Regions from separate parts of the Paraburkholderia sp. HC6.4b genome, predicted to be linked through region 2. Evidence: predicted binding sites of a transcription regulator. Region 2 holds the regulator's gene; each other region holds the start of a gene.
What was found. The regulator HrcA, encoded in region 2, represses chaperone genes, less so after heat shock. The targets are predictions, from matches to a motif close to TTAGCACTCNNNNNNNNNGAGTGCTAA.
Positions count from the first base shown of each region.

Region 1: rpoH (RNA polymerase sigma factor RpoH) is a predicted target of HrcA. The motif match lies at 9,159-9,185, and genes of this name have one in related genera.
Region 3: groES (co-chaperone GroES) is a predicted target of HrcA. The motif match lies at 3,417-3,443, and genes of this name have one in related genera.

Region 1 covers NZ_JACHDC010000016.1:59,449-70,121, forward strand. The annotation lists gene HDG34_RS23465 (winged helix-turn-helix domain-containing protein) at 193-540, shown strand; gene coaD (pantetheine-phosphate adenylyltransferase) at 1,033-1,542, opposite strand; gene rsmD (16S rRNA (guanine(966)-N(2))-methyltransferase RsmD) at 1,643-2,257, opposite strand; gene ftsY (signal recognition particle-docking protein FtsY) at 2,508-3,656, shown strand; gene maiA (maleylacetoacetate isomerase) at 3,770-4,414, opposite strand; gene HDG34_RS23490 (fumarylacetoacetate hydrolase family protein) at 4,449-5,147, opposite strand; gene ybiB (DNA-binding protein YbiB) at 5,370-6,341, shown strand; partial or broken gene HDG34_RS23500 (2-isopropylmalate synthase) at 6,723-7,709, shown strand; gene HDG34_RS23505 (nuclear transport factor 2 family protein) at 7,907-8,290, opposite strand; gene HDG34_RS23510 (acyloxyacyl hydrolase) at 8,332-8,892, opposite strand; gene rpoH (RNA polymerase sigma factor RpoH) at 9,247-10,182, shown strand; gene cydP (cytochrome oxidase putative small subunit CydP) at 10,592-10,673, shown strand, end outside.
Region 2 covers NZ_JACHDC010000015.1:125,531-136,203, reverse strand. The annotation lists gene HDG34_RS22735 (YhdP family protein) at 1-646, opposite strand, end outside; gene glnE (bifunctional [glutamate--ammonia ligase]-adenylyl-L-tyrosine phosphorylase/[glutamate--ammonia-ligase] adenylyltransferase) at 911-3,706, shown strand; gene recN (DNA repair protein RecN) at 3,812-5,479, opposite strand; gene HDG34_RS22720 (NAD kinase) at 5,546-6,448, opposite strand; gene hrcA (heat-inducible transcriptional repressor HrcA) at 6,659-7,678, shown strand; gene hemH (ferrochelatase) at 7,860-8,930, shown strand; gene HDG34_RS22705 (RNA-binding S4 domain-containing protein) at 8,939-9,346, shown strand; gene HDG34_RS22700 (hypothetical protein) at 9,318-9,479, opposite strand; gene grpE (nucleotide exchange factor GrpE) at 9,845-10,432, shown strand.
Region 3 covers NZ_JACHDC010000015.1:9,352-20,024, reverse strand. The annotation lists gene HDG34_RS22195 (hypothetical protein) at 1-411, opposite strand, end outside; gene HDG34_RS22190 (hypothetical protein) at 495-1,118, opposite strand; gene HDG34_RS22185 (hypothetical protein) at 1,469-1,858, shown strand; gene HDG34_RS22180 (FkbM family methyltransferase) at 2,344-2,982, shown strand; gene groES (co-chaperone GroES) at 3,516-3,806, shown strand; gene groL (chaperonin GroEL) at 3,860-5,500, shown strand; gene cysC (adenylyl-sulfate kinase) at 5,706-6,344, opposite strand; gene HDG34_RS22160 (chondroitin 4-O-sulfotransferase) at 6,371-7,390, opposite strand; gene HDG34_RS39385 (hypothetical protein) at 7,412-7,600, shown strand; gene HDG34_RS22155 (hydroxymethylpyrimidine/phosphomethylpyrimidine kinase) at 7,888-8,751, opposite strand; gene HDG34_RS22150 (rubredoxin) at 9,134-9,304, shown strand; gene HDG34_RS22145 (hypothetical protein) at 9,684-10,673, shown strand, end outside.

The DNA of each region.
Region 1 (10,673 bases), on a different contig from region 2:
GAACTCGATGTGCGTGAAGACTTCCTGGTTGATCCCGAGCGACAGCGCGAACGCGATGGCCGTGCCCGCGACCGGGAGCACACCCAAACGTAAGCTGGACATGGAGATAAAATAGAGAAGCCCGGTTGTCGCAGGGCATCAAGGTTCGCTTTCCGCGCTCGGGTGAGCGGCGTTTTCGTTGGAGCGATGGTCATGAGCCGCCCTGCTGATATCTATCTTCGATTTCTTCAATTGACCGAAGCACTGCGAGGTCTTCCCGCACTTCCCGCGCTCGATCCGCTCGAAGAAAAGATCCTGGAGTTCGTTGCTCGCATGAGGCAAAAGAACGAACGCCTGTCGGTTCGAGACATGATGGCCCAAAGTGCGCTGGGGTCGCCGGCTACCTTGCATGCCCGTATCACGTCAATGCGCGAAAAGGGCTGGCTCCTGCTCAACGACACCGAAGACGCTCGCCGCAAACAGGTCGAGCTGACGCCCGCGGCCCTCCGGCACTTCGACAAACTTGCCGAGGCGTTCACGAAAGCTGCGAAGGGAAGCTGACATTGTTCTGCTTCGGTTAAGCCGGCACTATCCGGTTAGGAAAAACTCCTCATTCCTCTTGCAATGCCCGTCTAGTTGCTCCGCTCCGGCAATTCCACGTATGCGGCACCTGTCACCCTGTTGAAATCCATCGTACCGTACTGGTGCGCTTCGTCAGTTCATACTCGGCGAATTGGACAAAGGTATATCGATTGCCCACGCCCGTGACGTTTTCCGGATAGGGTCCCGTAGGAACCTGACAAGCCGGCGTGACTATTGATGATCGCCCCGTTTGCAATGAAGAGACAATTCTTGTTCTTCGCATCATCATTGACATCGCAGCTTGCGCGAACCATCGAATACACCGATGCCCGTGCATAACGACAGGATTGACGTTCGCCGCCAATACGGCTCGCCAACATTACTTGGAACAGCCGACCGATGCACCTGGCGCCGATCACCGAGGCCTGGCCGGTCTTGATCCGTCAAAACCGGCATTCGCGCGACTCAGGCTCAGGTCCCCTGAGCGCCGTCCTGCGGATCCAGCGAAGCGACCTTCTCCTTCAGCCATTTTTCGACGGACGGGAACACGAACTTGCTGACGTCGCCGCCCAATTGCGCGATCTCGCGCACGATCGTGCCCGAGATGAACTGATACTGATCGGACGGCGTCATGAACATCGTCTCGACGTCGGGTAGCAGATAACGGTTCATGCCCGCCATCTGGAACTCGTACTCGAAGTCCGACACCGCGCGCAGCCCCCTGACGATCACCCGAGCGTTGTTGGTCCGCACGAAGTCCTTCAGCAGTCCCTTGAAGCTCATCACCTGGACGTTCGGATAGTGGCCGAGCACCTCATGCGCAATCGCGAGGCGCTCCTGGAGAGTGAAAAACGGCTTCTTGGCACGGCTGTCGGCCACACCCACCACCAGCGTGTCGAAAATGCTCGACGCGCGCCGAACGAGGTCTTCGTGACCGCGCGTCAGCGGGTCGAACGTGCCCGGGTACACGGCGACTACCATGAGACTTCTCCTCTCTTCAGACAAAAGGGCACGTCCGGGCGACGCATTTCGCACCGGCGCGGATGACGATAAACCGCCCGGCCCTTTTTTGGAACGCGCATTATTCCTTATTTTCGCGCTGCAGCAAATGAAAGTGCACAGCGCCCGCTTTGCCCTGCCGAACGAGTTCCCAGCCTGACAGCGGCTCGTGAGCGGCCGGTTCGAGCGCTTCGCCGGCCTCGACATAAAGATAGCCGCCGGCGCGCACGAGCGGCACGGCCACCGCGAGCGCCTTGCCGAGCAGGTCGGCATCGAACGGCGGATCGAGGAACACGACGTCGAATGAGCCTGGCGCGAGACTCGCCGCAAGACGCAGGCCGTCCGCCTCGGCGATTTCGATCATGCGTGCATCGAGCCGCTGCTGGTTTGCGCGCAACTGGCCGGCAGCGCGCGCATGACGCTCCACCATCAGTACGCGAGCGGCGCCGCGCGACGCGGCCTCGAAGCCGAGCGCCCCACTACCAGCGAACAGATCGAGGCAGTGCTGGCCGTCCAGACGCTGGCCGAGCCAGTTGAACAGCGTTTCGCGGACGCGGTCGGGCGTCGGGCGCAAGCCGTCCAGATCGAGCACGGGCAGCGGCGTGCGTTTCCAGTCGCCGCCGATGATGCGAATGGCATGCGGTTTGCTACTTTTGGACGAAGCGCCAGCGGCGCGTGAAGGTGCTAAACGAGGCATGCAGTATCGTGCAGTTTCAGCTAGGTGATGAACACGCCCGCGGCGTCGATGCGCGCGGGCCGGAGCGCTCACGTTACCACAGGGGTGGCGCGCGTCCAGCCTGGCCGAGCGGCCAATACGACGCGCCGCAGCACGCCTGATAAAATGTGCGGCTGCCAGCGCCCCGCCTTTTCGCATCCCGGCGCTGCCCACCGCTTCGCCGGTCCCGTGCCGGCTGCGCGCATCGGCGCGCTCTCCCATACGTCAGATCATGTTCAGCTTTTTCAAACGATTCAAGGGCTCGAAAGAGTCCGATACCGCCGCAGACGAATCGCTAGCGGCGCAAGACGGCGCGGCACCCGAGGCCGAGGCCGCGCCCGTTGCGCCCGCCGAACCGATCGAGCCTACCGCGCCCCCCGTTTCTGTGGCCACGACGATCATCGAGCCGCAGCCCGAGCCGCCAGACGCCATGCTCGACACCGTCGAAATCGTCCCGCCGCCCGTGCAGGATGCCGGCGCGAAGCGCTCGTGGCTTACGCGTCTGAAGAGCGGCCTCGCGAAAACCAGTTCGAACCTGACCGGCATTTTCGTCGGCACGAAGATCGACGAGGACCTGTACGAGGAACTCGAAACCGCGCTGCTGATGTCTGACGCCGGCGTCGAGGCGACCGAATTCCTGCTCGAAGCGCTGCGTGAGAAAGTGCGCAGCGAACGCCTGACGGCCCCCCAGCAGGTCAAAACCGCCTTGCGCACACTGCTCGTCGAGTTGCTCAAGCCGCTCGAAAAATCGCTGATGCTCGGCCGCGCGCAGCCGCTCGTGATGATGATCGCCGGCGTCAACGGCGCGGGCAAAACCACGAGCATCGGCAAGCTCGCGAAGCATCTGCAGAGCTTTGACCAATCGGTGCTGCTCGCCGCCGGCGACACGTTCCGCGCCGCCGCGCGCGAGCAACTCGCCGTGTGGGGCCAGCGCAACAACGTGACCGTGGTCGCGCAGGAAAGCGGCGACCCGGCCGCGGTGATCTTCGACGCGGTCGGCGCCGCGCGCGCGCGCAAGATCGACGTGATGATGGCCGACACGGCCGGCCGCCTGCCCACGCAACTGCATCTGATGGAAGAACTGCGCAAGGTGAAGCGCGTGATTGGCAAGGCGCAGGACGGCGCGCCGCACGAAGTGCTGCTCGTGATCGACGCGAACACCGGCCAGAACGCGCTCACACAGGTCAAGGCGTTCGACGACGCGCTCGGGCTCACCGGCCTGATCGTCACCAAGCTCGACGGCACCGCGAAGGGCGGCATCCTCGCGGCGATCGCGCGGCAGCGGCCGATTCCGGTGTATTTCATCGGCGTCGGCGAAAAGGTCGAGGACCTGCAGCCGTTCAGCGCGGAGGAGTTCTCGGACGCGCTACTGGGCGGCTGATCGCGTGATCGTTGCGGCGCTCGGCGCTCGCGGCGAACCAAAGGAAAAGGGCACTCCGCGGAGCGCCCTTTTTTTCGTTTCAAGCTGCCCTCGACGTGTCAGCGATCCCGGGCTCACTCCGCGTCCGGCTGCACGCCCGGCGCCGCGCGCGCGAACGCATCGAGTTGCATCGCGTGATCGTAGATGCGCTGGATCGTCGGAAACTTTGCGGTGTCGACCTTGAAGCGCTGCGCGTTGAATACCTGCGGAATCAGGCACGCGTCGGCGAGTGTCGGTGCGTCGCCGAAACACAGTTTGCCGGTGCGCGCGTCGCCGGCAAGATGCGTCTCCAGCGTCGCGAAGCCCGCGTCGATCCAGTGCCGGTACCACGCGTCCTTCGCGTCGTCGTCGACTCGCAACGTGTGCTTCAGATAGCGCAGCACGCGCAGATTGTTCAGGGGATGAATCTCGCACGCGACCTGCAGCGCCACCGAGCGCACATACGCGCGATCGAGCGGTGCCTTTGGTAGCAGCGGCGGCTCGGGATGCGTCTCCTCGAGATACTCGATGATCGCGAGCGACTGCGGCAGCAAATGACTGCCGTCGGCGAGCGTCGGCACGATGCAGTCGGGGTTGATCTTGCGATACGCGGGCTTCAGCTGCTCGCCGCCTTCGCGCACGAGGTGCACGGGTACGTAGTCGTACGACAGGTTCTTCACGTTCAGCGCGATGCGCACGCGATACGACGCCGAGCTACGGAAATAGCTGTAGAGCTTCATGTTGTCTGCCTCCTCCACCTGCACGCAAGCCGTCTCAGACGACGCGCACGCTGAACTCGCCGAGCCCGTCCACGCCGCCCTTCATCAGGTCACCCTTGACGACCGCGCCGACGCCTTCCGGCGTGCCGGTGAAAATCAGGTCGCCAGGCCGCAGTTCGAACAGCGTCGACAGATACGCGATCGTCTCGGCCACCGACCAGATCAGCTGCGACACATCCGCGCGCTGCTTGTCCTCGCCATTCACCGACAGCCAGATCTCTCCTTTGCCGATGTGACCAACCGTCGAAGCCGGATGGATCGGGCCGAGCGGCGCCGAGTGATCGAAGCCCTTGGCGGTATCCCACGGACGACCCATTTTCTTCGCTTCGCCTTGCAGGTCGCGGCGCGTCATGTCGAGACCGAGCGCGTAGCCGTAGACGTGATCGAGCGCGCGGTCGACGGGGATGTCTTTGCCGCCCTCGCCGATCGCCGCGACCATTTCCATTTCGAAATGGACGTTCCTGGTCTGCGACGGATACGGGAATTCGCCGGTCGTGCCCGGCGCGACGTACACGATCGCATCGGCCGGCTTCGTGAAGAAGAACGGCGGCTCGCGGTCCGGGTCGTGGCCCATTTCACGCGCGTGCGCCTCGTAGTTGCGCCCCACGCAGTAGATGCGGCGCACCGCGAACTGCTCGCCCGACCCCACGACCGGCACCGCGACCTGCGGTGCCGGTGCAAATACGTAACTCATCCCGTTCTCCGTTTTCCGATGTGCGCCGCCGAGGCGGCGAGAAACATCGAGTGTAACCCGCGGCACGGCGCGGAGGCGTGTCAGGCGGCCCGTCGCGCGCCACTGCGTGCCCGCTTCGTTGCTGTTCGCCCGCTCGCCATAGATGCGATACTCACACCGAACTGTTCCCCGAATGGCGTAGCGAACCGCCAGGCGCGGCACGCCACCCGCCTCTTGCGCACGATGACCGACTCCACCGATACCACTTCTTCCTTCCCCTGGGCCCGATTCATCAAGGAAATCGGCCGCGGCCCGAATGGCGCCCGCGCGCTGACCGCCGACGACACGCGCTCGCTCTACACCGCGATGCTCGACGGCCGCGTCGACGATCTCGAACTCGGCGCGGTGCTGCTCGCGTATCGCGTGAAAGGCGAAACCGCCGACGAACTCGCCGCGATGCTGGCCGCCGCGCATACGTCGTTCGAGCCGGTGCGGCTGCCGCACGGCGCGTTTCGGCCGGTGTCGATTCCGTCGTACAACGGCGCGCGCAAGCAGCCGAACCTCGTGCCGCTGCTCGCGCTGCTGCTCGCCCGCGAAGGCGTGCCGGTGCTGGTACACGGCGTCACCGAGGATCCGGGTCGGGTGACGAGCGCGGAAATCTTCACACATCTGCGCATCGCCCATGCGCAGTCGCACGCGCAGATCGAAGCTGGACTTGCGGAGCGCCGCGTCGCGTTCGCCTCGATCGACGTACTGGCGCCCAAGCTCGCGCGCCTGCTCGCGCTGCGCCGGCGCATGGGCGTGCGCAATTCGACGCATACGCTCGTGAAGCTGCTGCAGCCGTTCGCGCCCGCGGGATTGCGGCTCGTGAACTACACGCATCCGCCGTATCGCGACAGTCTCACTCAGTTGTTCGTCACGCATCCCGATGCGGCCGTCGGCGGTGCGCTGCTCGCGCGCGGCACCGAAGGCGAGGCGGTCGCCGATACGCGCCGCCAGGTGCAGGTCGACTGGCTGCATGACGGCATCTGCGAGACGCGGCTGCCGCACGAGCGCTCGTCGCCCGATGCGCCCGAAGTCGAGCTGCCCGAAGCGCGCGACGCGGCGACCACGGCCGCCTGGATCGACGCCGTGCTGCGCGGCGAAGCGCCGGTGCCTGGCGCGCTCGAGCGGCAGGTCGAGCTGATCGTCGATATCGCGAAGACGGCGGCCTGACGGCCGCGGGTTGACAGGCCAACGCACGCCGTCATACATTTGGCCTCATGCGTTCCCTTCCGAACACCCTCCGAATTATCTCCGGCCGCCTGGCGCGGCCCCTATCGCTACGCCTGGCGTAAGTCTCGCGTAGCGCCGCGCGCTGGCAGCTCCGGTTGCCGTCGGCGGTCCTCCCCGTAGTTCCCGCAGTTTCGCTTCACCCCCGTCGTAGTTCTCCACAACCTGTCGTCGTTTGCATTCGTCCGTTTACCGCGCGGACGATGCGAGAGGATCACATGTACGTTGCATGGGCAGCATCCGCAGCGTGCATGCGTGAACAGTCGGCCAACCGCTCGACGTCGCCACCCTCCGCCGACGACACCACGAATGAGGCACCTCACCATGTTGCGCAACCCCGCTGAAAAGTACCGCCCTTTTCCCGCCGTCCGGCTGACCGGCCGCAAATGGCCGAGTCGCACGGTCGACGCCGCACCCGTCTGGATGAGCACGGACCTGCGCGACGGCAATCAGGCGCTGATCGAACCGATGAACGCTGCCCAGAAGCTCGAGTACTTCGAGATGCTGGTCGCGATCGGTTTCAAGGAAATCGAAGTGGGCTTTCCGTCGGCGTCGCAGACCGATTTCGACTTCGCTCGCAAGCTGATCGACGAGCAACGCATTCCCGACGACGTCACGATCGAAGTCTTCGTGCCGTCGCGCGCGGAGCTGATCGCACGCACGTTCGACGCGCTCGAAGGCGCGCCGCGCGCGATCGTGCATCTGTACAACGCGATCTGCCCGTCGTTCCGGCGCATCGTGTTCCAGCAGTCGAAGGATGAGATCAAGGCGCTTGCCGTCGAAGGCACGGGCCTCATCAAGGAACACGCGCAGGCGCGGCCGGGCACGCGCTGGACCTTCCAGTACTCGCCCGAGACCTTCAACACGACCGAGCTGCCGTTCGCGCGCGAGGTGTGCGACGCGCTCGCGCAAACGTGGCGGCCTACGCGCGATCACAAGATGATCGTCAACCTGCCGGCAAGCGTCGAAGCGGCCACGCCGAACGTGTTCGCCGACCAGATCGAATGGATGCATCGCAACCTCGGTTACCGCGACAGCATCGTGCTGTCGGTGCATCCGCACAACGATCGCGGCACCGCCGTGGCCGCGGCGCAGCTCGCGCTGCTGGCGGGCGCGGATCGCATCGAAGGCTGTCTGTTCGGCAATGGCGAGCGCACCGGCAACGTCGATCTCGTCACAGTCGCGATGAATCTCGACGCGATGGGTATCGACAGCGGTCTGGATTTCTCGGATCTCGCGACGATCAGGCGCGTGGCGGAACGCTGCACGCGGCTTCCGGTTGCGGCGCGGCATCCGTATGCGGGAGAGGTAGCGATGCGCGGCACGCGCGAGGCGCGCGACGCGGATGCCGATGTAGACGAGCACGGCGCAAACAGCCGCGACAAAGCTGGCGAATGCGCGACCGCGTGAATTCGCGTTGGGCCTCGAGCCTGCTGCAGCGGAGTGCACACCCGCATTCCGCTGCCGCTGGAGACGCGCTCACGAGGCGCGCCCGCCCGATGAGAATCTCACTCGAGCGCGCAACGGGTCGCCTGCCACGCGATCAGTCGCCACTGCCCGTCTTCGTGCGTGTGAATCGCGGTATAGGCAATCGGAAACAGGAGCGCGCCGTTGTTGGCCTCCATCTCGATCAGCGCGCGGCCCGTGACGACGTAGGTCTCGCGCCCGGCCGGCAAGACATCCTGCGACTGCACCTCGATTTGCCGATAACGACGGCGCCCCGCGGTGATCCCGTCGATGAACTGCCGCTTCGTCTCGCGCTTGCCATTCGTATGGACGTAGCTCACGTTGTCCGCGAGCAGCGTGTCAAGCGACTGCCCATCGCCATCGACCATCGCGCGAAAACGCTCTCGCTCGAGCCCGCGAATCGCTTCGATCATCTTTGCCGCCATTGCAGAGCCCCTCGAACACCGCGAGCCGCAGGCGGCCACGGTCAGAAGTGATATTGCAAATATAGCTGGCTGAAATTTATACCAGGATTCGGCTCTTTGATACCGCCATTGGAGACATGCTGGAAGCGGTAGCCGGCGACATACTGCTCACGAGCGCCGAACTGCAACCCGACGCCCGCCATCTCGGCGAACTGGAACGAGGTGCCCAACGTGAAGTCGGAAGAAATGCGCGGGCTGGTCAGCAGCCGGACGCCGGCACCCACCTCGATGAATGGCCGCACCGAACCCGACGACCTGATGAAGCGGATTACCGGCGTCACGCCGATCTCGCCGATGTTGTCATGAACGTTTCCTTCACTGGTGTGCCACCACGCGACATGCGCCTCGCCGAGCAGCGCGAAATGCCAGTCGCCGATCTCCCACCAGGTCAGGTTTGGATCCCAGACCACGCCGAGATCGAGCGTCCTGACGTGATGGTCGCCGACGCCGGCGGCCACCTGCACGCCGAACTGCTCAGCTTGGGATGCGCCCGCCGCACCCAGCAGAACGGCAAACGTGCTTTTTAGAGTAAGCCCACGCACCACAAGATTCTGCCTGTTCATCCGCCCCCCATACTGCCGGGTATTAAGCGAGCGCCCCCTTTATTCCAAGCACGAATTCAAGAGCAAGTATTTCCCAGATAATGCCCCACGAACAGCAATTATTCTCTTAAAACGGGACGATATCAGTCAAACATGAGCCTGCAAGCGCTCCTGGCAGTACTTTGTACAGGTCCAACGCGCAAGGCAAATAGAGCGTATGATGGCTATCAGAAGTCAAAACTCAATAGGATTTTCGGGAACTCGGATGCCCCTGCGACCTCTAAGTATTAGCACTCGGTAGATCCGAGTGCTAACATCCATCGCTGGAGTCGTTTACTGAGTACGCTATTGTCTGATTCCAAAGGAGCTTCACACGTGAGCCATGCAATGACCCTTCCGAGTACTTTGAGCCCGTCGTCGGCTAAGGCCGCTCCGGCAGGTGCACTGGCGCTCTCGCATTCCTCGCTGCTGTCTGGTCACCTCGGCAACATCGACGCCTACATCCAGGCGGTCAACCGGATTCCGATGCTGACGCCGGCGGAGGAACGCCAGTTCGCCACCGAATTGCGCGAACACGACAATCTGGAGGCTGCGCGCCGCCTGGTGCTGTCGCACCTGCGACTCGTCGTGTCCATCGCGCGTAACTACCTCGGTTACGGGTTGCCGCACGCCGATCTGATCCAGGAAGGCAACATCGGCCTGATGAAAGCGGTCAAGCGCTTCGATCCCGAGCAAAACGTGCGCCTCGTGTCGTACGCGATGCACTGGATCAAGGCCGAGATCCACGAGTACATCCTGCGCAACTGGCGCATGGTGAAGGTCGCCACCACCAAGGCGCAGCGTAAGCTGTTCTTCAACCTGCGCAGCCACAAGCAGGGGCTTGGCGCGTTCACGCCGGACGAGATCGAAGGTCTCGCGACGGAGCTGAACGTGAAGCGCGAAGAGGTCGCGGAGATGGAGACGCGTCTGTCGGGCGGCGATATCGCGCTCGAAGGTCAGGTCGAAGACGGCGAGGAGTCGTACGCGCCAATCGCCTATCTGGCCGACTCGCATAGTGAGCCGACTGCCGTGCTGGCTTCGCGTCAGCGCGACCGGCTGCAAAGCGACGGCATCGCAAGCGCGCTCGACGCGCTCGATCCGCGCAGCCGCCGCATCATCGAAGCGCGCTGGCTGAAGGTGGCCGACGATGGCTCGGGCGGCTCCACGTTGCACGAGCTGGCCGACGAGTTCGGTGTGTCGGCCGAACGTATCCGCCAGATCGAAGCCAGCGCGATGAAGAAGATGCGCGGCGCGCTGACCGAATACGCGTAAAGCGTCGAAGCCATGCGCGCGTCAATTGTGTCCCGCCCATGACATAGGTAAAAACGACACGCGTTAATCGATCGCGCCATTTAGCGACCATCGCGCTCAAGTCCCGCCCTCGCAAGACGGCGGGGCTTTTTCATTCTTTTCGCCCTTTCTTGCGTCCCCGCGGCCGCGCATTCGCGACGGCCTATCCGCAAGCCGGCCTGTCGAGGCCGGTAAGCGTTTCTTGACGTATCGCAAGTCCGGTAGCAATACTGCACAGACGCGGCAAGTTTCGCGACGTGTTGCCGCATGGCTAAACCTGAGCGCGCGAGGTTCACCTCCTACAATCGGCATGCATTCGCCAGACTGCCTGACGGCCAGGGCGGTCTGGATCCAGCCGGACTCACCGGCGTGAAGTCGTCTTCGACCGATCATGACCATAGCCCTGAATCGCAGCAGCACTGTCCGGTCGCGCTTGCGCGGCCGGTTCACCAGGTGGGTGCGCGGTCCAACGC
Region 2 (10,673 bases):
TGCGGTGGTCGCGGCCGTCATTGAGGATCGCGATGCGGATGTCGCGCAGCGCCAGTTCGGGTTCGTTGCGCGTCGCGTCGCGCCAGCGCAGCACGCCGCCGCGCACGACGATCGCCTGCTGACGCAACAACCAGGTGGACAGCGCGTCGTTGCCGCTGTGGCGCGTCGGCACCGGCACGCCCGCGACCGACAGCACGCCGTCCTCGCTGCGCGACACCAGCACGTCCGGCTGATCGACGATCAGGCTCGACAGCGCCAGATGAAACTCCCACAGCGAGCGCCAGGACACCGACGCGGTGGCGTGCGGAATCGTCAGCGCGGGTTGGCCGTCGTGATCGCGGATGACGAGATTCGTGACATCGAGCCCTGGCTGGAAGCCGCTCCAGTGCGGCGCGAGCCGGCCGATCGTGAATTGGGTGCGCAGCTTGTCGGAGACCGTGGCTTCGATGCGCGGCCGGAACATGTCGGCGCGCGGCAGCACCACGTAGCGCAAACCCAGAAACAGTCCGCCCGCGATGAAATAGAGGACGAGCGCGAGCGCGGCGAGCACGCGCAACGTCCGACGCAGCACGATGTGGTCGCTTCCGCTCACATGCCGGACCTGCGGTGGGGTTTGCGGGTCGGCGGATTCGTTTCGCTCGGACATGCTGCGGCGGCTGGGCGTATGGTAGTTTTGCGTGTTAACGACGAAATGTATCACATGGGAAAGCGTCGGCGGACCTCCTGCAAACCCTGTCCGACGGCCCGTGACGGCGATTGGCGAGGCCGTCCGGCACGGAGTCCGGCACGCTTGTCGCCGCATGCCGATGGCACGACGGAACGACACGACAACGACCCCGGAACGACACCCGGACACCGTCAGAATACCGCCGGACAAATTCGATCAAGCAACGAGCGAGCCAGATTTTTGATGACTGACGCCACCCTCCTGAGTTCCAGCTATTCGCACTATGCCGCGCGCGCCGCCGCGGCCCGCCCGCAACTGGTCGCGCATGTCGGCGCGCTGGCCGACGAACCGCTGACGCGCGAGCGTATCGACGCGCGTCTCGACGAACTGTGCGCCGAGGCGGCGGGCCCAGCCGGTGCGCCGGTCGACGAAGATGCGCTGAAGCGCGCGCTGCGCCAGCTGCGCACCGAAGTATTCTGCGCGGTGATGGAGCGCGACCTGGCCGGCGAGGCCGATATCGCCGAAGTCACCGGCGCGATGACCGATCTCGCGGAAACGACGATCCAGCGCGCGCTGACGGTGCTGAGCGCCGAGCTCGAAGCGCTGTATGGCGAGCCGCGCGACCAGCAGGGCGAACGGCTCACGCTTGGCGTGGTCGGTATGGGCAAGCTCGGCGGGCGCGAGCTGAACGTGTCGTCGGATATCGACCTGATCTTCGTCTATGAGGACGACGGCGAGACCGCCGGCGGCCAGCGCTCGCCGCTCGCGACCCAGGAGTTCTTCACGCGGCTCGGCAAGCGGCTGATCGGCGCGCTCGCCGAAGTCACCGCCGACGGCTACGTGTTTCGCGTCGATATGCGTCTGCGGCCGAACGGCGATTCGGGGCCGCTCGTATGCAGCCTCGGCATGCTCGAAGAGTATTTCTATGTGCAGGGCCGCGAGTGGGAGCGCTACGCGTGGATCAAGGGCCGGCTCGTGTCCGAGGGCGCGAGCGCCTCGGCGCAGCGGCTGCAGAAGCAGCTCGGGGCGATCGTCACGCCGTTCGTCTATCGACGCTATCTGGATTTCGGCGTGATCAGCGCGATTCGCGCGCTGCATCTGCAGATCCGCCAGGAGGCGCAGCGCCGCGCGTCGATGCGCCCCGACAAGGCCGACGACATCAAGCTAGGCCGTGGCGGCATCCGTGAAATCGAATTCAGCGCGCAGGTGTTCCAGCTGATCCGCGGCGGCCAGGACGCCGGCTTTCGCGTGCGGCCGACGCTCGCCGTGCTGCGCCACGCGGCCACGAATGGGTTGATGGATCCGTCGGTGTGCGTGAAGCTGTCGCAGGCGTATCGCTTTCTGCGGGAGCTCGAGCATCGTTTGCAATATCGCAACGACGCGCAGACCCACGCGATGCCCGTCGATGCCGAAGACCGCATGGCGCTCGCGCGCGTGATGGGCTGCGACGACTACCCGCAATTGATGACGAAGCTCGACGCGCATCGCGAGTTCGTCGAACAGCAGTTCGACCAGATTTTCGCCGACAAGGTGGGCGGCCGCGACGGTTGCGGCGCGCCCGAGGACGGCGCGGCCGCGTGGGTGTGGAGCAGCGCGCTCGCCGACGATAGCGCCGACGACGCACTGCGCGCGCGCCTCGTCGAACTGGGGGTGGCCGAGCCCGGTGAGCTGCTCGCCCGGCTGCAGGCGGTGTGGCGCTCGTCGCGCTACACGGGCCTGAACGAGCGCAGCCGGCAGCGTTTCGACATCGTCGCGCAGCGCGCGCTCGAAGCCGCGCGCACGCTGGAGCCGGCCGGGCGGCGCGGCGATACGGTCGCGCGCCTGTTCGATCTGCTCGAAGCGGTGAGCCGGCGCGGCGCGTATCTGGCGCTTCTGACCGAGTATCCGCAGGCGCTGCACCAGGTGCTGTCGGTGCTGGGCGGCTCGCGCTGGGCGGCCGGCTATCTGATCCGCCATCCGCAGCTGCTCGACGAGCTGCTCGACGTCGAGGCGATCAACAGTCCGTTCGACTGGGCTGAATTCAAGCGTACGTTGCGTTTGCGGCTCGCCGCCGCCGATGGCGTCGAGCAGCAGATGGATCTGCTGCGTCACGCGCATCAGGCCGAGGTGTTCCGCATTCTGCTGATCGAGCTTGCCGGCAAGCTGTCCGTCGAGCACGTCAGCGACCGGCTGTCCGAGCTCGCCGACGCAGTGCTCGACGTGACGATCGAAGCCGTGTGGAAGCAGTTGGCCAAACGTCATCGCGACGTGCCGCGCTTCGCGGTGATCGCCTACGGCAAGCTCGGTGGCAAGGAGCTCGGCTACGCGTCGGACCTCGACGTGATCTTCCTGTACGACGATCCCGGCGATGCCGCCGCCGACGTCTACGCAACCTACACACGGCGTCTGATCACATGGCTGACCACCGCGACCGGCGCCGGCACATTGTTCGACATCGACCTGCGGCTGCGACCCAACGGCGAGTCGGGCCTGCTCATCACCGACCTCGATGCGTTCCGTCGCTACCAGCTGCGCGAGGGCGACGCGGCGAATACCGCGTGGGTGTGGGAGCATCAGGCGCTGACGCGTGCGCGCTACTGCGCGGGCGATCCGGAGATCGGCGCGAAGTTCGAGGCGATCCGCGAACAGGTGCTGACGACGCCGCGCGAAGCGGCGCCGCTCGCGAAAGAGATCGTCGAGATGCGCGCGCGTGTCGAGGCGGGACACCCGAACCATACGCCGGCGCTGTTCGACCTGAAGCACGACCGCGGCGGCATGGTCGATATCGAGTTCACCGTGCAGTACTGGGTGCTGCTGCATGCGGCGCGCGATCCCGAGCTGATCCGCAATACCGGCAATATCGCGCTGCTGCGTGAGGTGTCGCGTTTCGGGCTGATGAGCGAAGCGGAAGCGGAGACGGTCGGCGCCGCCTATCGGCGCTATCGCAAGCTGCAGCACACGCTGCGGCTCGATGGGATGGAGAAGGCGCGGGTCGATCCGGCGCTGGTGGCGGCCGAGCGCGAGGCGGTGCTGGCGTTGTGGAAGAGGGTGTTTGGGTAGGGGCGCTCACGCACTTCGCGTCGCGCATCATGCGCGGCCGGGATCGGTGTGACGTCCCGGCCAAGCCGACTCAGCCGTGTGCGGCCGGCTATGCGCGGCGCAATTTCAGGCGGCCAGCATTTCCTTCGCGTGCTTGCGCGTGGTCGCCGTGATTTCGAGGCCGCCGAGCATTCGCGCGACTTCCTCGATGCGGCTCGCCTTGTCGAGCGAGCTCACGCTGCTGAGCGTGCCGCCGGTGCCGTTGCTCATCTTTGCGACCTGGAAATGGTGATCGCCGCGCGCGGCGACCTGCGGCAGATGGGTCACGCACAGCACCTGGCGCGCCTCGCCGAGCTGATGCAATAGCCGTCCGACCACTTCGGCCACGCCGCCGCCGATGCCCGTATCCACTTCGTCGAAGATCAGGGTCGGTGTCGGGCTGGCCGCGCTCGCGATCACTGCGAGCGCGAGACTGATACGCGCGAGTTCGCCGCCTGACGCAACCTTCGCGAGCGGCCGCAGCGGCACGCCGGCATGACCGGCGACGCGGAACTCGATCTGCTCGAGCCCGTGCGCGCCGCCTTCGGGCAGCGGCACCAGCGCGACCTCGAAGCTGCCGCCTTTCATCGACAGTTCCTGCATGCCGGTCGTGACCGCCTCGCCGAGCGCCTTGCCTGCTTTCGCGCGTGCCTTCGACAGTTTTTTCGCCTCGGCGACGAACACTTCCTTCGCTTGCGCTTCGGCGGCGCGCAGGCCGTCGAGGTCGGCGGCGGCGTCGAGCGCGGCCAATTGCTTGCGCCGCTCGGCATGTTCTTCCGGCAGCGTCTCAGGCCGCAGGCGGAACTTGCGCGCAGCCGCGTGCAGCGCGTCGAGGCGCTTTTCGACCTGCGCGAGCCGCTCCGGATCGAGCTCGAGCTTCTGCGCGTAGTGGCTCAGCGAATACGCGGCTTCCTGCAACTGGATTTCGGCCGGTTCGAGCGCGGCGAGCACGTCGTTCAGCGCCGGATCGATCTCCGCGAGGTCGCGCACCTTCGACACGATCGAGCCGAGATGCGTGATCATCGCGTCGTCCGATTCGGACAGCGCGCCGAGCGCTCCCTGCACGCCGTCGATCAGATTCGCGGAATGCGACAGCCGCCGATGCTCGGTGTTGACTTCTTCCCATTCGCCCGGCTGTGGCGCGAGCTTGTCGAGTTCGGTGAGTTGCCACGCGAGTCGCTCGCGTTCGAGTTGCAGCTCGCGATCGCGCGTTTGCGCGTGCTCGACGACCTGCGCCTTGTCGCGCCACGTGCGCCACGCGCGCGTGACGGCGGCGGCCAGGTCGGACAGGCCCGCGTGCGTGTCGAACAGCTCGCGCTGCGCGTCCGGGCGCATCAGCAACTGGTGCGCGTGCTGGCCGTGAATATCGACGAGCATCTCGCCGACCTCGCGCAGCTGCGCGAGCGTGGCCGCCGTACCGTTGATGAACGCGCGCGAGCGGCCGTTCGCGTCGACCACCCGCCGCAGCATCACGGTGCCGCCGTGCTGGCCGTCGTCGGCCGCGCCGAGCGCCTGGGTGTCGAGCCATTGATCGACCTGTGCGTGCGTCTCGAACTCCGCGGTGATGTCGGCGCGGCTCTCGCCGGTGCGCACGACGCTCGCCTCGGCGCGCGCGCCTAGTGCCAGCGCGAGCGCGTCGATCAGGATCGATTTGCCGGCGCCGGTTTCGCCCGAGAAAACGGTAAAGCCGCTGTCGAATTCGAGATCGAGCGCGGCGACGATGACGAAGTCGCGTATCGAGAGGTGGCGAAGCATGGAGGTCGTCGGGTGAGCTTGGGATTCGGGTGGCGGCCGCGGCGGCGTGCGAAATCAAAGTGCCGCTTACGGCCTCGGGTCTTCTTCGTGCGACGGGTACTCGTGCCAGTGCAGCTTCTTGCGTAGCGTCGCATAGTAGCTGTAGCCGACCGGATGCAGCATCGGCACCGTGTGGCGCGAACGGCGCACCTCGATCGTGTCACCGAGCTCCAGCGACGTGAACGACTGCATGTCGAAATTGACGTTCACCTCGCGCCCGGAAACGATCTGGATGCTGACCTTCGATTCGTCCGGCAGCACGATCGGCCGGTTCGACAGCGCGTGCGGCGCGATCGGCACGAGCACGATGCCCTGTAGTTGCGGATGCAGGATCGGCCCCTGCGAGGACAGCGCGTACGCGGTCGAGCCGGTCGGCGTCGCGACGATCAGGCCGTCCGAGCGCTGGTTGTACATGAAGCGGCCGTCGACCGACACGCGCAACTCCGCCATGCCCGAGAAGCCGCTGCGGTTGACCACCACGTCGTTGAACGCGAGCGCGTGGTAGATCGGCGTGCCGTCGCGCACGATGCGCGCTTCGAGCAGCACGCGCTCCTCGCGCTCGAAATTGCCGGACAGCATCTGCGGCACGATCTCGCGCATGTCGGAGATCGGAATGTCCGTGATGAAGCCGAGCCGCCCGTGGTTGATGCCGATCAAGGGCGTGCGATACGGCGCGAGCTGGCGGCCGATGCCGAGCATCGTGCCGTCGCCGCCGAGCACCACGGCGACGTCGGCGCGCGCGCCGATCTCGGCGAGACGCAGCGCCGGATAGTCGGTCACGCCGATTTCGGCGGCGGTGTCGGCTTCGAACACGACTTCCAGGCCGAGCTTCGCGATGCAGGCGGCGAGCGCGGTCAGCGGCTCGCCGATGCCTGGCGTATTGCTGCGCCCGACGAGCGCGACGGTCTTGAACTGGCTGGTCACTTGCATGCCGGCATTACACCATAGGTAGGGCCTGAAAAGAACCGCAGACCAACCCGGTTGTGGGGCGGCGCACGCAGGGCGTCTGCGTACGTCGCGATTATCGTTAGAATGGTGAAGACCCGATGACATGCGAGCCCGCCGACGGCGGTGCATTCGCCGGGAGCGGGCGCCGCGGGCGCTCTCGGCTGCGATGCCATTGAGCTAAAATTTTTCGTCATGCTAGATCCTCGCGCACAAACCCTCCTCAAAACGCTGATTGAGCGCTACATCGCCGAAGGTCAGCCGGTCGGCTCGCGCACGCTGTCACGTTATTCGGGCCTCGAACTGAGTCCGGCCACGATCCGCAACGTGATGTCGGACCTCGAGGATCTGGGGCTCGTGATCAGTCCGCATACGTCGGCAGGGCGCATTCCGACGCCACGCGGCTACCGCCTGTTCGTCGACACGATGCTGACCGTCGAATCCGCCGCCGACGAGGAGGCGGTGACGCGCACCGTCAAGACCACGCTGCAGGTGGGCGAGCCGCAGAAGATTGTCGCCGCGGCGGCGAGCGTGCTGTCAAATCTGTCGCAGTTCGCCGGCGTCGTGCTCACGCCGCGTCGCAGCCACGTGTTCAAGCAGATCGAATTCATGCGCCTGTCCGACCAGCGCATTCTGCTGATCATCGTGACGCCCGAAGGCGACGTGCAAAACCGCATTCTCGCCACCCAGCGCGACTTTTCGCCTTCGCAGCTGGTGGAAGCCTCCAATTACATCAACGCGCACTTCGCGGGCCTCTCGTTCGACGAGGTGCGCCGCCGCCTGCGCGAGGAAATCGACGAGCTGCGTGGCGACATGACCTCGCTGATGCACGCGGCCGTCACCGCCAGCACCGACGAATCCGACACCGGCGAGACCGTGTTGATCTCGGGCGAGCGCAATCTGCTCGAAGTCGCCGATCTTTCGTCGGACATGGCGCGCCTGCGCAAGCTGTTCGATGTGTTCGACCAGAAGACCAGCCTCCTTCAGTTGCTCGACGTGTCGAGTCACGCGGCGGGCGTGCAAATATTCATTGGCGGCGAATCGAATCTGGTACCGATCGAGGAAATGAGCGTCGTCACCGCGCCGTACGAGGTGAACGGCAAGATCGTCGGCACGCTCGGTGTGATCGGACCGACCCGCATGGCCTACAGCCGCGTGATTCCGATCGTGGACATAACCGCGCGGCTGTTGTCCATGACGCTCAGCCAGCAGTAGTCCTCGGGCTCCGCGGAACTGTCGTCATCGCAGTCCGTGGCGACCATGATGCGCGAACGCGCGGTGTCTGCCAATCGTCCGAATGGCCAGGGGTCTCTGGCGGCGCCGGGCAGAACCCGCGCCGCTATAATGAATCTCCATTGAATCGACTCGCCGCAAAATGCGGTGATTTCTGCTACCTATGCGCTTCGACCTCGAGCGGCCTTCACAGAACGCCACGTCGCATCGCGTCGCCGTGTTGCTGATCAATCTCGGCACGCCCGACGCGCCGACGCCGCGCGCGGTGCGCCGCTACCTCGCGCAGTTCCTGTCCGATCCTCGCGTGGTCGAAATTCCGGCGCTGCTGTGGCAGCTCATTCTGCGTCTGCTGATTCTGCCGTTGCGCGGCCGCAGCTCTGCGAAGAAGTATGCGGCGGTGTGGATGCCCGAGGGCTCACCGCTGCGCGTCCACACCGAAAAGCAGGTCGAGGGCCTGCGCCATCTGCTGCAACTGAACGACTACACGGTGCTGGTCGACTACGCGATGCGCTACGGCACGCCCGGCATTCCGGCAATGCTGAACCAGCTGAAGCTCGCGGGCGCCGAGCGCGTGTTGCTGATGCCGATGTATCCGCAGTATTCGGCGTCGACCACCGCGACCGCGTTCGACGAAGCCTTTTCCGCGCTCAAGCGCATGCGCAACCAGCCGGAAGTCCGCACCGTGCGCCAGTACGCCGATCACCCGGCGTACATCGCGGCGCTCGCCGCACAGGTGCACCACTACTGGCATCTGCACGGCCGCCCCGATTTCGCGGCGGGCGACAAGCTCGTGCTCAGTTTCCACGGCGTGCCCAAGCGCACGCTCGACCTCGGCGACCCGTACCACGAGCAATGCCAGCAGACCGGCGCGCTGCTGATGCAGGCGCTCGATTTGACGTCGGTCGAATGCCGCATCACGTTCCAGTCGCGCTTCGGCAATGCCGAATGGCTGCAGCCCTACACGGCGCCGACGTTGAAGGAGCTCGGCGCGGCAGGCGTGCGGCGTGCTGACGTGTTTTGCCCGGGTTTCACCGCCGACTGCCTCGAAACGATCGAGGAAATCGGCATGGAAGTGCGCGGCGAATTTCTGCAGGCGGGTGGCAAGGAGTTTCACCGGATCGCCTGTCTGAACGCGTCGCAGCCGTGGGTTGCCGCGCTTGGCGAAATCGTTGCGCAGCATCTGCAGGGCTGGCCCGTGCAGGCGGTGCCGGTGCCGCACACGACAGGAGCTTGAATACGCAGATGAACTACCGCATTTCAACCGAACCGGGCGCGAAACTGCGCATCGACAAATGGCTGTGGGCCGCGCGCTTCTTCAAGACGCGTTCGCTGGCCGCGGAGGCGGTCGACAAGGGGCGGGTGCGTATCGGCGGCGTCGCCGTGAAGCCGGCGAAGGACGTGCGTGTCGGCGATCTGGTCGAAATCGAGATCGAGCGCTACGTGTGGCAGGTGGAGGTGCTGGGCGTATGCGACGTACGCGGTCCGGCGAGCGTCGCGCAGACGCTTTATGTGGAAACCGCGCAGAGCAAGGCGAAGCGGCAGGTCGAGCAGGAACGGCGCAAGGTCTACCACGAGCCGGCCGCCGCGCTGCACGGCCGACCGACCAAACGCGACCGGCGCACTATCGACAGATTTTCAGGTGGGGATTGAGAAACTGCTCCACGGTGGCGTGTGCGCCGCCGTACTCGGTGGTGTGGTCGTTGACCGCACCGGACATGCAGATGGTCGTGGTGCCCGCGATCAGTACCAGTGCGACCACGCCGATTGCAAAGGTCAGTTTCACGGTACTCCCCTTGATGGGCTGAAACAGGCTATCGGAACGACTGTCAGGTGTCGGTAACGCTTACGTCAGATTAGGGTTAACGTGGCGTTGCTGCTCCATGACTGGAGAATAGGTCAGTTGCGGGCTGCACTCAATCTCTATCTGATTGCGCCACGGTGAGGCTTGTTACGGCGCATTTCGCCTGCACGTCGGTGGTGCGAAAAAACCCTCGACCCGCTTGAAACGGCTTTTTCAGGCCCCATCTGGGGTCCGGTCTGGCGGATCGGCGCGAAGACGCGTGTCGCGATTTTGCAAAGCATGAATCGTACTGTGTCGGAACGGCTTGCACCGCCTTTGGCTTTTACTTTTTAACGACTTTCAGCGACATGGAAAACACGCAAGAGAACCCGACGAGCCAGAATCCCACGCCCGCCGACGAAGCCGCGCGCCAGGCCGCCGAGGCGGCTGGGGCCGCTGCTCAACAGCCGGACACCGGCGCCCCCGCGGAACCGGCCCAGGGTGCCGCCGAGCAGGCGCTGGCCGACGCTCAGGCGAAGATCGCCGAGTTGCAGGAAAGCTTCCTGCGCGCGAAGGCCGAAACCGAAAACGTGCGCCGTCGCGCTCAGGAAGACGTCGCCAAGGCGCACAAGTTTGCGATCGAGAGCTTCGCCGAGCATCTGCTGCCGGTGGTCGACAGTCTCGAGGCGGCCGTCGCCCATTCGTCCGACGACTTGCAGAAGGTCCGCGAAGGCGTCGAGCTCACGCTGCGGCAGTTGAACGGCGCGCTCGAGAAGGGGCGCGTCATGGCGATCAATCCGGTCGGCGAAAAGTTCGATCCGCATCGCCATCAGGCCATTTCGATGGTGCCGGCCGACCAGGAGCCGAACACCGTCGTCGCGGTGCTGCAAAAGGGCTTTGTGATCGCGGATCGCGTACTGCGTCCCGCGCTCGTGACCGTCGCGGCGCCGAAGTAATCACGTCGACACTCGCTCCGGGCGTTTGCGCCGGTGGCGTCTGCTGCGTCGCTTCGCCTCGCTACGTGCCGCAAAGATCCCATCGATTCAGGCACTTCCGGCGAACCACGCCGGGAGCGCCGCGCAGACTGACGGAGCGGGCTCGCAGCGAAGATTCAGGCGCCTCGCCCCGTGATTGAAAAAAATTAAAGACCGCATCGCAAAAGAGGTCTTGAAAACGATGTGGCCGCACTTATTTTGA
Region 3 (10,673 bases), 120 kb from region 2:
CGTGTCGACGCTCGCATCGTCGTCGTTGAGTAGAACGAAGCCGACGTACACGACGCCGAGCGTCGCGAGCGCGGCTGCGGCGAGCGCGAGCGGATGCCGCCGTCGACGCCCGCCCGGCTCGAACGTCGCTTCGTCGATCAGATCGTAGGGGCTCATCTTCGTTTGCGCGGAGCGTCGCGACGAACGGTCCGCGGGCAAGCTCGCGGCCGCTGGCAGCGGTTCGAGTTGCGTGCGCGATGCGCTCAGCGCCTGGGATCGCGCGGAGCGCTCGCCGGGCTTGTCGTCCGTATCGAACGAATCGATCGGCAGCGCATGGCATGCGGGACACGGCGAAAAGCGGCCCGACAGCGGCACGCCGCAGTATGCGCAGTGATGGAAAAATGGCTGGTCGGAGGTCGTGTCGCGCGGCATGGCCGTGTCGCTCCACTGGCGCCGAAGGGCGGCGCCATCAAAAAGAATGAATGCAACGACGCCCGCAAGCGGCGTCGGCCGGACTACTGGACGACGTAACCGCGCGCCTGCATGCACGCGCCGAAGGCGGCCCAATAGCGGGTCATCGGCGGCTCGGGCGCGGGCAGCGGCGGCAGCTTCACGTTCGACGCCGCGTTGGCCTGCAGCGAAGCGGCCGCCCCATCCGACGCGCCGGGTGCCGCGGTCGCACTGGGGCCCGTTGCCGCTGCCGATGCGTTCGGCGGTGCATTCGCCGCCGCGGTGGCTGGCGCGCCTGGCGCGCCGGCGCCGGCCGCGGCTTCGTTCACCGGTTTCGCCGACGATGCGCCGCCAGGCGCTTGCGCGCCAGCCAACGGCGCGCTCGCGGCTTCGGGCGCGCTCGCGCTCCACGGCAGCGGCGTGGCTGAGAAGGAACTAGGCGGAAGCGGCGGCTTCGACGGTACGCCGGTCGACGCACCTTTGGCCGCGGGCGGCTGACGCGGCGGAATCTGCGACTCGTGGGCCATGTTGACCCCGGTCACGCGGTTCGCCTCGGCGTAGCACATCGCGTTGTCGATGCTGCGCTCGTAAGGGCTCTGACTTCGGATCGGATAGGTGACAGGCCGCCACGCGAACGCGGCAGTGCTCGTCACCAACAGCGTCAGTACGGTATATGTTCTAAATGCCATCGCAGTCACTCCCGCAGCGATGTCTCGCCTTTTTGTGTTTGATTTCGTGTCGTGCTTTCGTTCTGTGCTCGTTGCGCGTCGTGTTCGAGCTCGTTCTCATGCCTGGCGCTCGTGCTTCTGTCGCGGCCTGCCGATAGGCCGTGGCGTTGCGGTGCTTGGCGCCACGGTTCCCCGGAACGGGCACGTCGCGAATGCCGCTTTAACGAGCGTAGCACCGCGGTTTGGCCACGCGATGCATCGGATAGCGCGCGAAAACGCCATCGTGCAGTGCAATCAGGACACAATCGGCGAGGCGGCGTTGAAGATCGGGACAATCCCTGGTCGCCACGAAGGATCGTCAGGAGTCGAAGATGAAAAACCTATCGTATCGCTATCGGCCGCTTTGCGCAGCGTTCTGTCTGTCGGTGGTGTCGCTCGCCGCGCCGCTCGCGAGCGGCGCGAGCGACGCCAACATGAGCGCGGAGACGGCGGGTGAGCGCGCAAGCTTCGCGCGGGCGTTTTGCGACGTGTCGCCCGAGCGGATCGGCGCCTATAAGGAGCGGCTCCGAAAGGTCCTGACCGGTGCGACCGATTTCGATCAGCACTGGGACACGGGCTGGCACCGCGCCGACATCACCAATAGCCAGATGAACGCACTGCGCGAGCGAGATCCGAAGGAATTCGCGGCGCGCATCAAGGTCAATTGCGAACGGCTCAAGTGGATGGCGGGTAATGCGTTGCACCGGCCTGCGCAGAAGTGAAGTGAAACGAGCGCGCTGTCGGGCGACCGAAACTGGCGGATCGTGGCCTGATGCAGAAGGCTTCGCCGGACTGAATCTCGCGCGGCTGTAGTCGACGACACGCGAACCGACTGGAACCGGAAGCTTTTTGCATACTCGACGGTTTCGGCCAAAAATACACATTATTATGACTTTCGCTTAATGTTCGGCTAACCGTCGAGTAGTCTGCAGATGTAACGCTCAACGACCTTTCGAGCATGTAACTAATTCGCGAATATCGTTTGGTCCGTACTGCGGCACATTTGCGGCGGTAATGAGGCCTGCTATAGGTGAATATTAGCTAACGTAATGCCGGACCGACCTTCTGCTGGGCAAGCTTCCAGATCAAACGCTGTTTGACCTTTTGCCGTTATCGTTTCGAAGTGAGGAGCGATTATGTTGAACCCGAAGACGTTCGGACACTGCTTTGGCTCGTCCGCAAGACGTGGATAACACGCGGGCCGCGTTTGTACTACTCGCAGTTTGGAGAGGACGCGGTGTTGCGCGAGATAATCAGTCCCCGGTGCAATAAGGGTGTTTATGTCGACGTCGGTGCATACCACCCTGTCAAGTTCTCGAACACACATGCGCTTTACAAGCGTGGTTGGCGCGGCATCAACATAGACATGGATCCAGTGAAAATTGAAACGTTTTCTCTTGCGCGGTCTGGTGATGTCAATGTATGTGCGGCCGTCTCGAACGAGAAACAGCTCAAGGAAGTCTATAATTTTTCAAATTATGGGTTGACTTCGACCATAGATCCCATAGTGGCTGCGGCCGAAGTCCAGAAGCCTATCTCCGTCCGGACCGTTGAAACTACCACATTGAACGACGTTCTCGAGCACACCCCGTACGCCGGCCAGGAAATCGATCTGCTTTCCATCGACGTGGAAGGTCACGATTACGAAGTCTTGCGATCGATTGATATCAGCAGGTATAAACCAAAGATCATTATTGTGGAGTCTACGCTGACTTCGATCAGGGAAGTAATAGATTCAGCCATATTTCGCTATCTGGAGGAGCGCAATTACCGACTGGTCAGTTGGACATATTTGTCGCTGATCTTCAGAGTGGAAAGATCTCAAATCTTTCGCACCCAGTTATAGCGTTACGGTTCCGCACGTATCGTCCTTGCAGCTGCTATCAATTTCACAATCCCACTATCAACGGCCGCTGCAACGGTCCAGATCTACCTGGACCGACTGGTGCCTCAGCCGTGAAGCACATTCATGAGCCCCCTCGACTTGCCTGAAGGCTGACTATCGTAACGGCCCGCGCTTATGGGGGATTTCCCTGGGTTTGACGTTTCGAGCGGGCGCTCCGCTCCGAAGTCGCTGCCTCGTCATGGCTCGCCTCTTCCTTCACGAAGGGCCGAATCTCAACGCAACACGTCGGTAAATTATTGTTTTCTTAGAGAAAATACCGAACGGCAGACGTTCCGCACGGGGCGGGGTTCAAGCCCGAGCGAATCACATTTGAGGATCAGTGAACTTCGACCGCGTTCCCCGCTTCTTGAATTTGTCACTGCCCGTCCATATAATTAGCACTCGCTGCACGAGAGTGCTAACAACATCTCCGGTTGGCTCGGCCAGCCGGGTTTTTCTCAGCGTTCTTCAGTCTCAATCAGAGAGGAGTATGTATGAACCTTCGTCCTTTGCATGATCGCGTGATCGTCAAACGTCTGGATCAGGAAACCAAGACCGCGTCGGGCATCGTGATCCCCGAAGCCGCAGCGGAAAAGCCGGATCAAGGTGAAATCCTCGCAGTCGGCCCGGGCAAGCGCGACGACAAGGGCGCAGCCATTGCGCTCGACGTGAAGGTCGGCGACCGCGTCCTGTTCGGCAAGTACGCAGGCCAGACCGTCAAGGTCGACGGCAACGAACTGCTCGTGATGCGCGAAGAAGACATCATGGCCGTGGTGCAGAAGTAAGCGCAAGGTCGCTACTTCACCGGTTATATCCAAAGTATTCAAGGAGTTAGAAGATGGCAGCTAAAGACGTCGTATTCGGTGATTCCGCCCGTGCCAAGATGGTCGAAGGCGTGAATATTCTCGCCAACGCCGTGAAGGTCACGCTGGGTCCGAAGGGCCGCAACGTGGTTCTCGAGCGCAGCTTCGGCGGCCCGACGGTCACCAAGGACGGTGTGTCGGTCGCGAAAGAGATCGAACTGAAAGACAAGCTCCAGAACATGGGCGCGCAAATGGTCAAGGAAGTCGCTTCCAAGACCAGCGACAACGCAGGCGACGGCACGACGACCGCTACGGTTCTCGCGCAATCGATCGTCCGCGAAGGCATGAAGTACGTCGCATCGGGCATGAACCCGATGGACCTGAAGCGCGGTATCGACAAGGCCGTTACAGCCGCAATCGAAGAACTGCGCAAGATCAGCAAGCCGTGCACGACCAACAAGGAAATCGCCCAGGTTGGCGCGATCTCGGCGAACAGCGATTCGTCGATCGGCGAGCGCATCGCTGAAGCAATGGACAAGGTCGGCAAGGAAGGCGTGATCACCGTCGAAGACGGCAAGTCGCTGCAAGACGAGCTGGACGTCGTCGAAGGTATGCAATTCGACCGCGGCTACCTGTCGCCGTATTTCATCAACAACCCGGACAAGCAAGTCGCCGTGCTCGAGAACCCGTTCGTGCTGCTGCACGACAAGAAGGTGTCGAACATCCGTGACCTGCTGCCGGTGCTCGAGCAAGTCGCGAAGGCTGGCCGTCCGCTGCTGATCATCGCTGAAGACGTCGAAGGCGAAGCGCTCGCAACGCTGGTCGTCAACAACATCCGCGGCATCCTGAAGACCGTTGCCGTCAAGGCTCCGGGCTTCGGCGATCGTCGTAAGGCGATGCTGGAAGACATCGCGATCCTGACCGGCGGTCAGGTCATCGCTGAAGAAACCGGCCTCACGCTCGAGAAGGCAACGCTGGCTGAACTGGGCCAGGCGAAGCGCATCGAAGTGGGCAAGGAAAACACCACGATCATCGACGGCGCTGGCGAAGCAGCGAACATCGAAGCTCGCGTCAAGCAAGTGCGCACGCAGATCGAAGAAGCGACCTCGGACTACGACCGTGAAAAGCTGCAAGAGCGCGTTGCCAAGCTGGCAGGCGGTGTTGCGGTGATCAAGGTCGGTGCTGCGACCGAAGTCGAAATGAAGGAAAAGAAGGCTCGTGTCGAAGACGCACTGCACGCAACGCGCGCGGCTGTGGAAGAAGGCATCGTGGCGGGTGGCGGCGTCGCGCTGATCCGTGCACGTACGGCAATCGCTGGCCTGAAGGGCGCTAACGCCGATCAGGACGCAGGTATCAAGATCGTTCTGCGCGCCATGGAAGAGCCGCTGCGTCAGATCGTCGCCAACGGTGGCGAAGAAGCGAGCGTCGTCGTGGCAGCGGTTGCTGCTGGCAAGGGCAACTACGGCTACAACGCAGCGACCGGCGAGTACGTCGACCTGGTCGACGCAGGTGTCGTGGACCCGACGAAGGTGACGCGCACGGCGCTGCAAAACGCAGCTTCGGTTGCTGGCCTGCTGCTGACGACCGACGCAGCTGTCTGCGAACTGCCGAAGGAAGATGCTCCGATGCCTGGCGGCATGCCCGGCGGCATGGGCGGCATGGGCATGGACATGTAATTCCGCTCGGGCCTCGTGGTCCGGCCGCGTGGTTGAACTGCCGCGCGTCTGGATCACGGCCGAGGCCCGGCTGGCAGTCCATGTGGGGAGTGCGCCGCGAGGCGTTTCCCCAAACGAAAAAAACCCGCTTATGCGGGTTTTTTTCGTTTGGGGCCGGCGTTGATGTGCTTGCTGGCGAGCGCTTCCGGACGCCCTTTTGTCCGGATTAGGCGCCCGCGGCGTGAGCCGTGCGATGAGAGGACCTTCCGAGGCACTTTTCGCGCAGGTAGTGGAAGATCTGCGCGACGCTTTGCGCGGGGCTCAGCGTTCCCGTGTCGACGTGCAGGTCGGGATCGATCGGCGCTTCATAGGGCGCTGATACGCCGGTGAACGAGCTGATCTCGCCAGACCTCGCTTTCGCGTAAAGACCTTTGGGATCGCGGCTCGCGCAGGTGGCGAGCGAGGCGGACACATAGGTTTCGACGAACTTGTCGGCTCCGATGATCGCGCGCGCCATTGCCCGATCTTCGCGTAGCGGCGAAATCAGCGCGGAAATCACGATCAGACCCGCGTCGTTCATCAATTGGGCGACGTGCGCGACCCGGCGGATGTTTTCGCGCCGGTCGTCGGGCTCGAATCCAAGGTCGCTCGCCAGACCGTGGCGGATGTTGTCGCCGTCGAGCACATAGCAGGCGTGACCGAGCGCGATCAGCTGCTCCTCGAGCGCGAACGCGAGCGTCGATTTGCCGGCGCCGGACAGGCCGGTCAGCCAGATCGTGGCGGGCATCTGATCGAACATGCGTATGCGGTCCTGCACCGCGATCTTGCCGTGGAAGCGTTGCACGAACTGGGGCGGCTCTTTCATGGATAGGTTCTCTTGGCTCTTCTGGCTCATTCGCAGTGCCAGCCTTGCCGCCACGTGCCGGCGTTGTGCAGGCTTTCGGTGGAATTGGCAATGGTAACGCGAAAGCCTTCCGGAATATCATTCGGCAGTGGAATCGAAAATCCGCTGTATGCGCTCGGATAGCCGGCGCTCGCCACATCGGGCCGCGGCTCGCCGCTGCAGCCGGTCGCGACGATCTGCGTGCCGACCCGCACCTCGAGCGGTACCTGCCGCTGCGGCTCGCTCAGGTTGACGGCCCAGCCGCACACTACGCCGTCGCGCACCGTGTCGACAAAACCGTCGAACAGGTCGACCGGCGGACGCTGCCGGCTTCGCGCGAACTCCAGATAGGTGTCGATCGGCGCGAGATCGAAGCGGCGGATCACCTCATGCACGCGCGACAGGAATGAGCCGTCGAAGCCGAAAACGGTCGAACTATAGACGTGCGGATTGTCGAGCTGATCGATTTCGGACTGAATCACGCGGACCAATTCGAGCGCATTCGAAAAGACGCTGCCCGTTTCATTCGCATAGGCTTCGACGATTCGATTCGCGTCGCGGAACAGTTCGTAATCGAGGCTATTGTCGTCGATGAACTTTTGTCTGGCTGCTTCGCTGATGTGAGCTTTGCCTTTCGGCGCACCATTGGTGCGATTCGCTACGAAACAGAAAGGTAATTTCATCCCTGTCGAACCGCACAGCCGCAATAAGAATTCGCTCATGTCCTCGCAGACGCCGACGGTACCGATCTGTTCGCGCAAATGGATTTGCGCGACGGCGAGGCTCGCTTCGTTGACCGCCGGCTCGCCGCTCAGCATCTGCACGAACAGGTTCCTGCCGCCGAGCGATTCGCTGACCCACTCGTCGAGCGACAGTACGCCTTGCAGCGCCAGAGCCTCGGTCGCCGACACGCTGACGCCGCGCGTGATCTGGCCGTTCTTGCCGTTCGCCGCATACCAGTAGTGCGAGATCTGGCGCGCGAGCGGATCGCGCAGGATCGTGCAGTAGTTGACCGGATATTTGATCATCCGATGAATGCCATACGGTAGATGACCGCCGCCTACCTGCGTCTCGAGCAGCTTCGCGCGACAGTTTCCCCAGCCATCCTGATCCCAGACAAAGCTAATGAATTGGTCATTACCTTTATTCAAATCAAAAAACGAAATAACGGTCGAACCGCCGCATTTCGGTGGATGGATGAAGAAGGTGGGAAAGGACATGTGGGGACATATGACTGATCGTAATGCGTAAAGTCTAGACAAAAGATGTCATCGGCATTGTAACGTTTGATTACGCGGTAAAACGTCCGGTTGCATCGCCGACAGCAAGATTCATGCGGCTATGCAAAATAAATTGACCAGGATGCCCGCGAGACGAACTGGGCGCGGCAGTATCGATAGCTACGCGCTAATTACATTGTTAAATTTGGATAAATCGAATGGAAAGTCGCACCAATCGCAAAAGTCGCATTAATGAAAAAACCGGCTGACAGCGGGTTTTTAGTCGATGCCGACGAATGGCGAGCTCAGTGCCGCGCTTCCCCCGGCGCCGCGCCCTTGCCTTGCGCGGGCGGCGTTTCGTCTTCATCGCTGCTGCGCGCCCAGAAGAAGCGATCGGGCATGTACGCCCCCATGCCGGGCCGGAACGCATTGCGCACTGCCTGATACAGATACTCCTGGCTTTCGCGCACCGCTTCCGCGGGCTCCTGGCCGTTGGCGAGAAGCGCGGCGATCGCCGCGCCGAGCGTATCGGTCAGGCCCGTCAACCGATGCGGCGCGCGGTCCCACATGTCCTGACGCAACTGGCCGTCCTCGCTGAAGAGTGTGTTGACGAGCCGATGCGTGCCGGTTTCGGTCGACAGAATGTACTCGCAGCCCTGCGACAGCAGATGCGAGATCGCCGCGTCGAGGCTCGGCGCCTCAGCGTCGCCGTCGGGCTGCGCGAGCGCGAGCAGCGTCGCCGAGTCGGCGACTAGCAGCGTGGTTTGCGGCGCGAGCAGATCGGCGATCGCTTCGCGCAGTTCGTCGGCGGCGAGCACGTGCTCGTCGTCGAGCGTGAAGTCCGGGGCGAGGATCAGCGGGATGTCGTCGTAGTCGGCGACAACTTCCGCGATCGCGCTGACCACTTCGGCGCGCGTGCACGCGCCGACCTTGAATGCGGCGATCGGCATGTCCTCGAGCAGCATGCGCGCCTGCGTCGCGACGATGTCCGGGTCGAGCCCGGTGACTTCGTCGCAGTTCGCCGAGTCGCGCACGGTATAGCCCGTGAGCACGGAAACGCCGTGGCAGCCCATGCTGGCAAGTGTCAACAGGTCCGCCTGCAGGCCGGAGCCGCCGGTGGGGTCGGAGAGACCGAAGGTGAGGACGATCGGAGGCGTGTCGCTGGGCATGAAAATGGATAAGGAAAGCAGGATTTCGGCGCGCAATGCGCAATTGGCTCAATTATGCGGCCTAAACCGTGGAGAGGGCGTTTTTTCGCGCGGCGGGGATTGCCAGAGGCTGGCTCGCGGCCCGCTGACGCGCAGCCGGCGGGGATTGCTTTGAGGTTGCCACGCTAGCGCCGCGAGCTTGCCGAGGCGCCCCCTATCGCGCTGCCGGGTGTCCCCACCGCCATGCGGCATGACGCCGCGAGCGTCGTGCGCACGGCGCGCGGGCGCACCGCCGAAGCCCGGTCCACGCTACGATTGCGAGTTTTCGATTGCTAGGCATGGGGGCGGCAACACGGTACCATCATGGCTCCCGCTTCCACGGACTCAACGACGCGACAAAAGAATGGAATATCAAAGCTGGATGTGCCTGATTTGCGGCTGGATTTACGACGAAGAGGCCGGCTTGCCCGACGAAGGCATTGCGCCGGGCACACGCTGGGAAGACGTGCCCATCAACTGGACGTGTCCGGAGTGCGGAGCGCGCAAGGAAGACTTCGAAATGGTCCAGATCTGAAGTTCGGCAAGCCGCCGGCGTCAGCCGGTCGGTCGGTCGTTCGCGTCGCTTGATCATTGTTCCGGCGTCGCGGTTTGATGGGCTCGTGCGACACGCCGGAAGCTTCGGCCCCCAAACCGGGTCCCTAGATTCGGTCCCGAACCTGAACCCTGAGCTTCGATCCCGAAAAGTCAGCGGCGTCATCCGCCGCGCAATTGCTGCAATCGCTTGATGCGTCCGGCACGCCCGGCGCCTGTCTGAGCGCGCCGGCGCGGAACATCGCCGGTCGCGTCGTGTCGCAACGGTAGTCTGTCATTGTCCTGTCGCCGGTTCGCGCGGTGGCCGCTCACTCAGCATGCGGCGCGAAGCGACGGCCCCGTCAGCTTCGTGTCGCCTGCCCATGACTCTTCGATCCGCAGCACCCGTTTCCATCGATGCACTGCCGAACCCGCGCGGCGGCGCGGTCCGCCCTGCGGAACTCGCGCTCGCCGAGGCGTCGCTCGCGTTCGAGCAGCGCGACGAGAGCGGTGCCGCGCTGCTGCGCGCGTCGCATGCATTGCGCACGGCGGGCTGGCTCAGCGCGCAGCGTTTCACCGACGCCCTCGTGCGGCTCTCGCCGCTCGCGTGCGGCGAGCCAGCCGAAGCGGAAAGCGCGCGGCCAGTGTTCGGCGCGGCGCTGCGCGACTTCCGCGCGGCGCTCGAGCGTCACAATCTGCGCGAGCTCAGTTGCTCGCCGACGCTGTTCAACCACTACCGCGAGCTGTGTGCGCAACTCATCGAACCCACGCCGGGCTCCGCCGTTGCGTTCGAAGACCTCGCGCTGTGCGCGCGGCCAGTGCCGCCGGCTTCGCTGCACGCGCAATCGGCCGATCAGCTTGCCCATCAGCGGGCGCGCTACGAGCGCGCGTTGCTGCCGGTGCTGCGCTCGCAGGCCGACACAGGCAGCGCGGTAGCGCTTGCGGTCACGAACGCCGCGCTCGACGAGCTCGACGCCGTGTTCACCGAACTCGCCGGCCCCGATCCGTATGACTTCTGGCGGCTCGCGCGCGCCTGCGCGAAGGCGCTGCGCGCGCGCGGCCACGCAATCCGCGATATCGAGGCGCGGCGCTTCTACGCGCGCTGCAATCTGGCGCTCGCCGATCACGCGCGCGGCATCGAGCGCGCGCCGCGTTCGCTGGTGCGCGCGACGCTCGCGCTGCTGTGGCGCGACTACGCGCTGTTCGGCGCGGCCGCGCAAGACGCCGACCAGGTCGAGGTGCTGCACGATTATGGCTTGACCGTCGACTGGCACGTCGCCGGCACGCAGTCGTCGGAAGCGCTGTGGGAGGCGGGCGCGCTCGAGGCGCAGTCGCTGCCGCACACGCGCGATCTCGGCGTGCTGAGCGTCAAC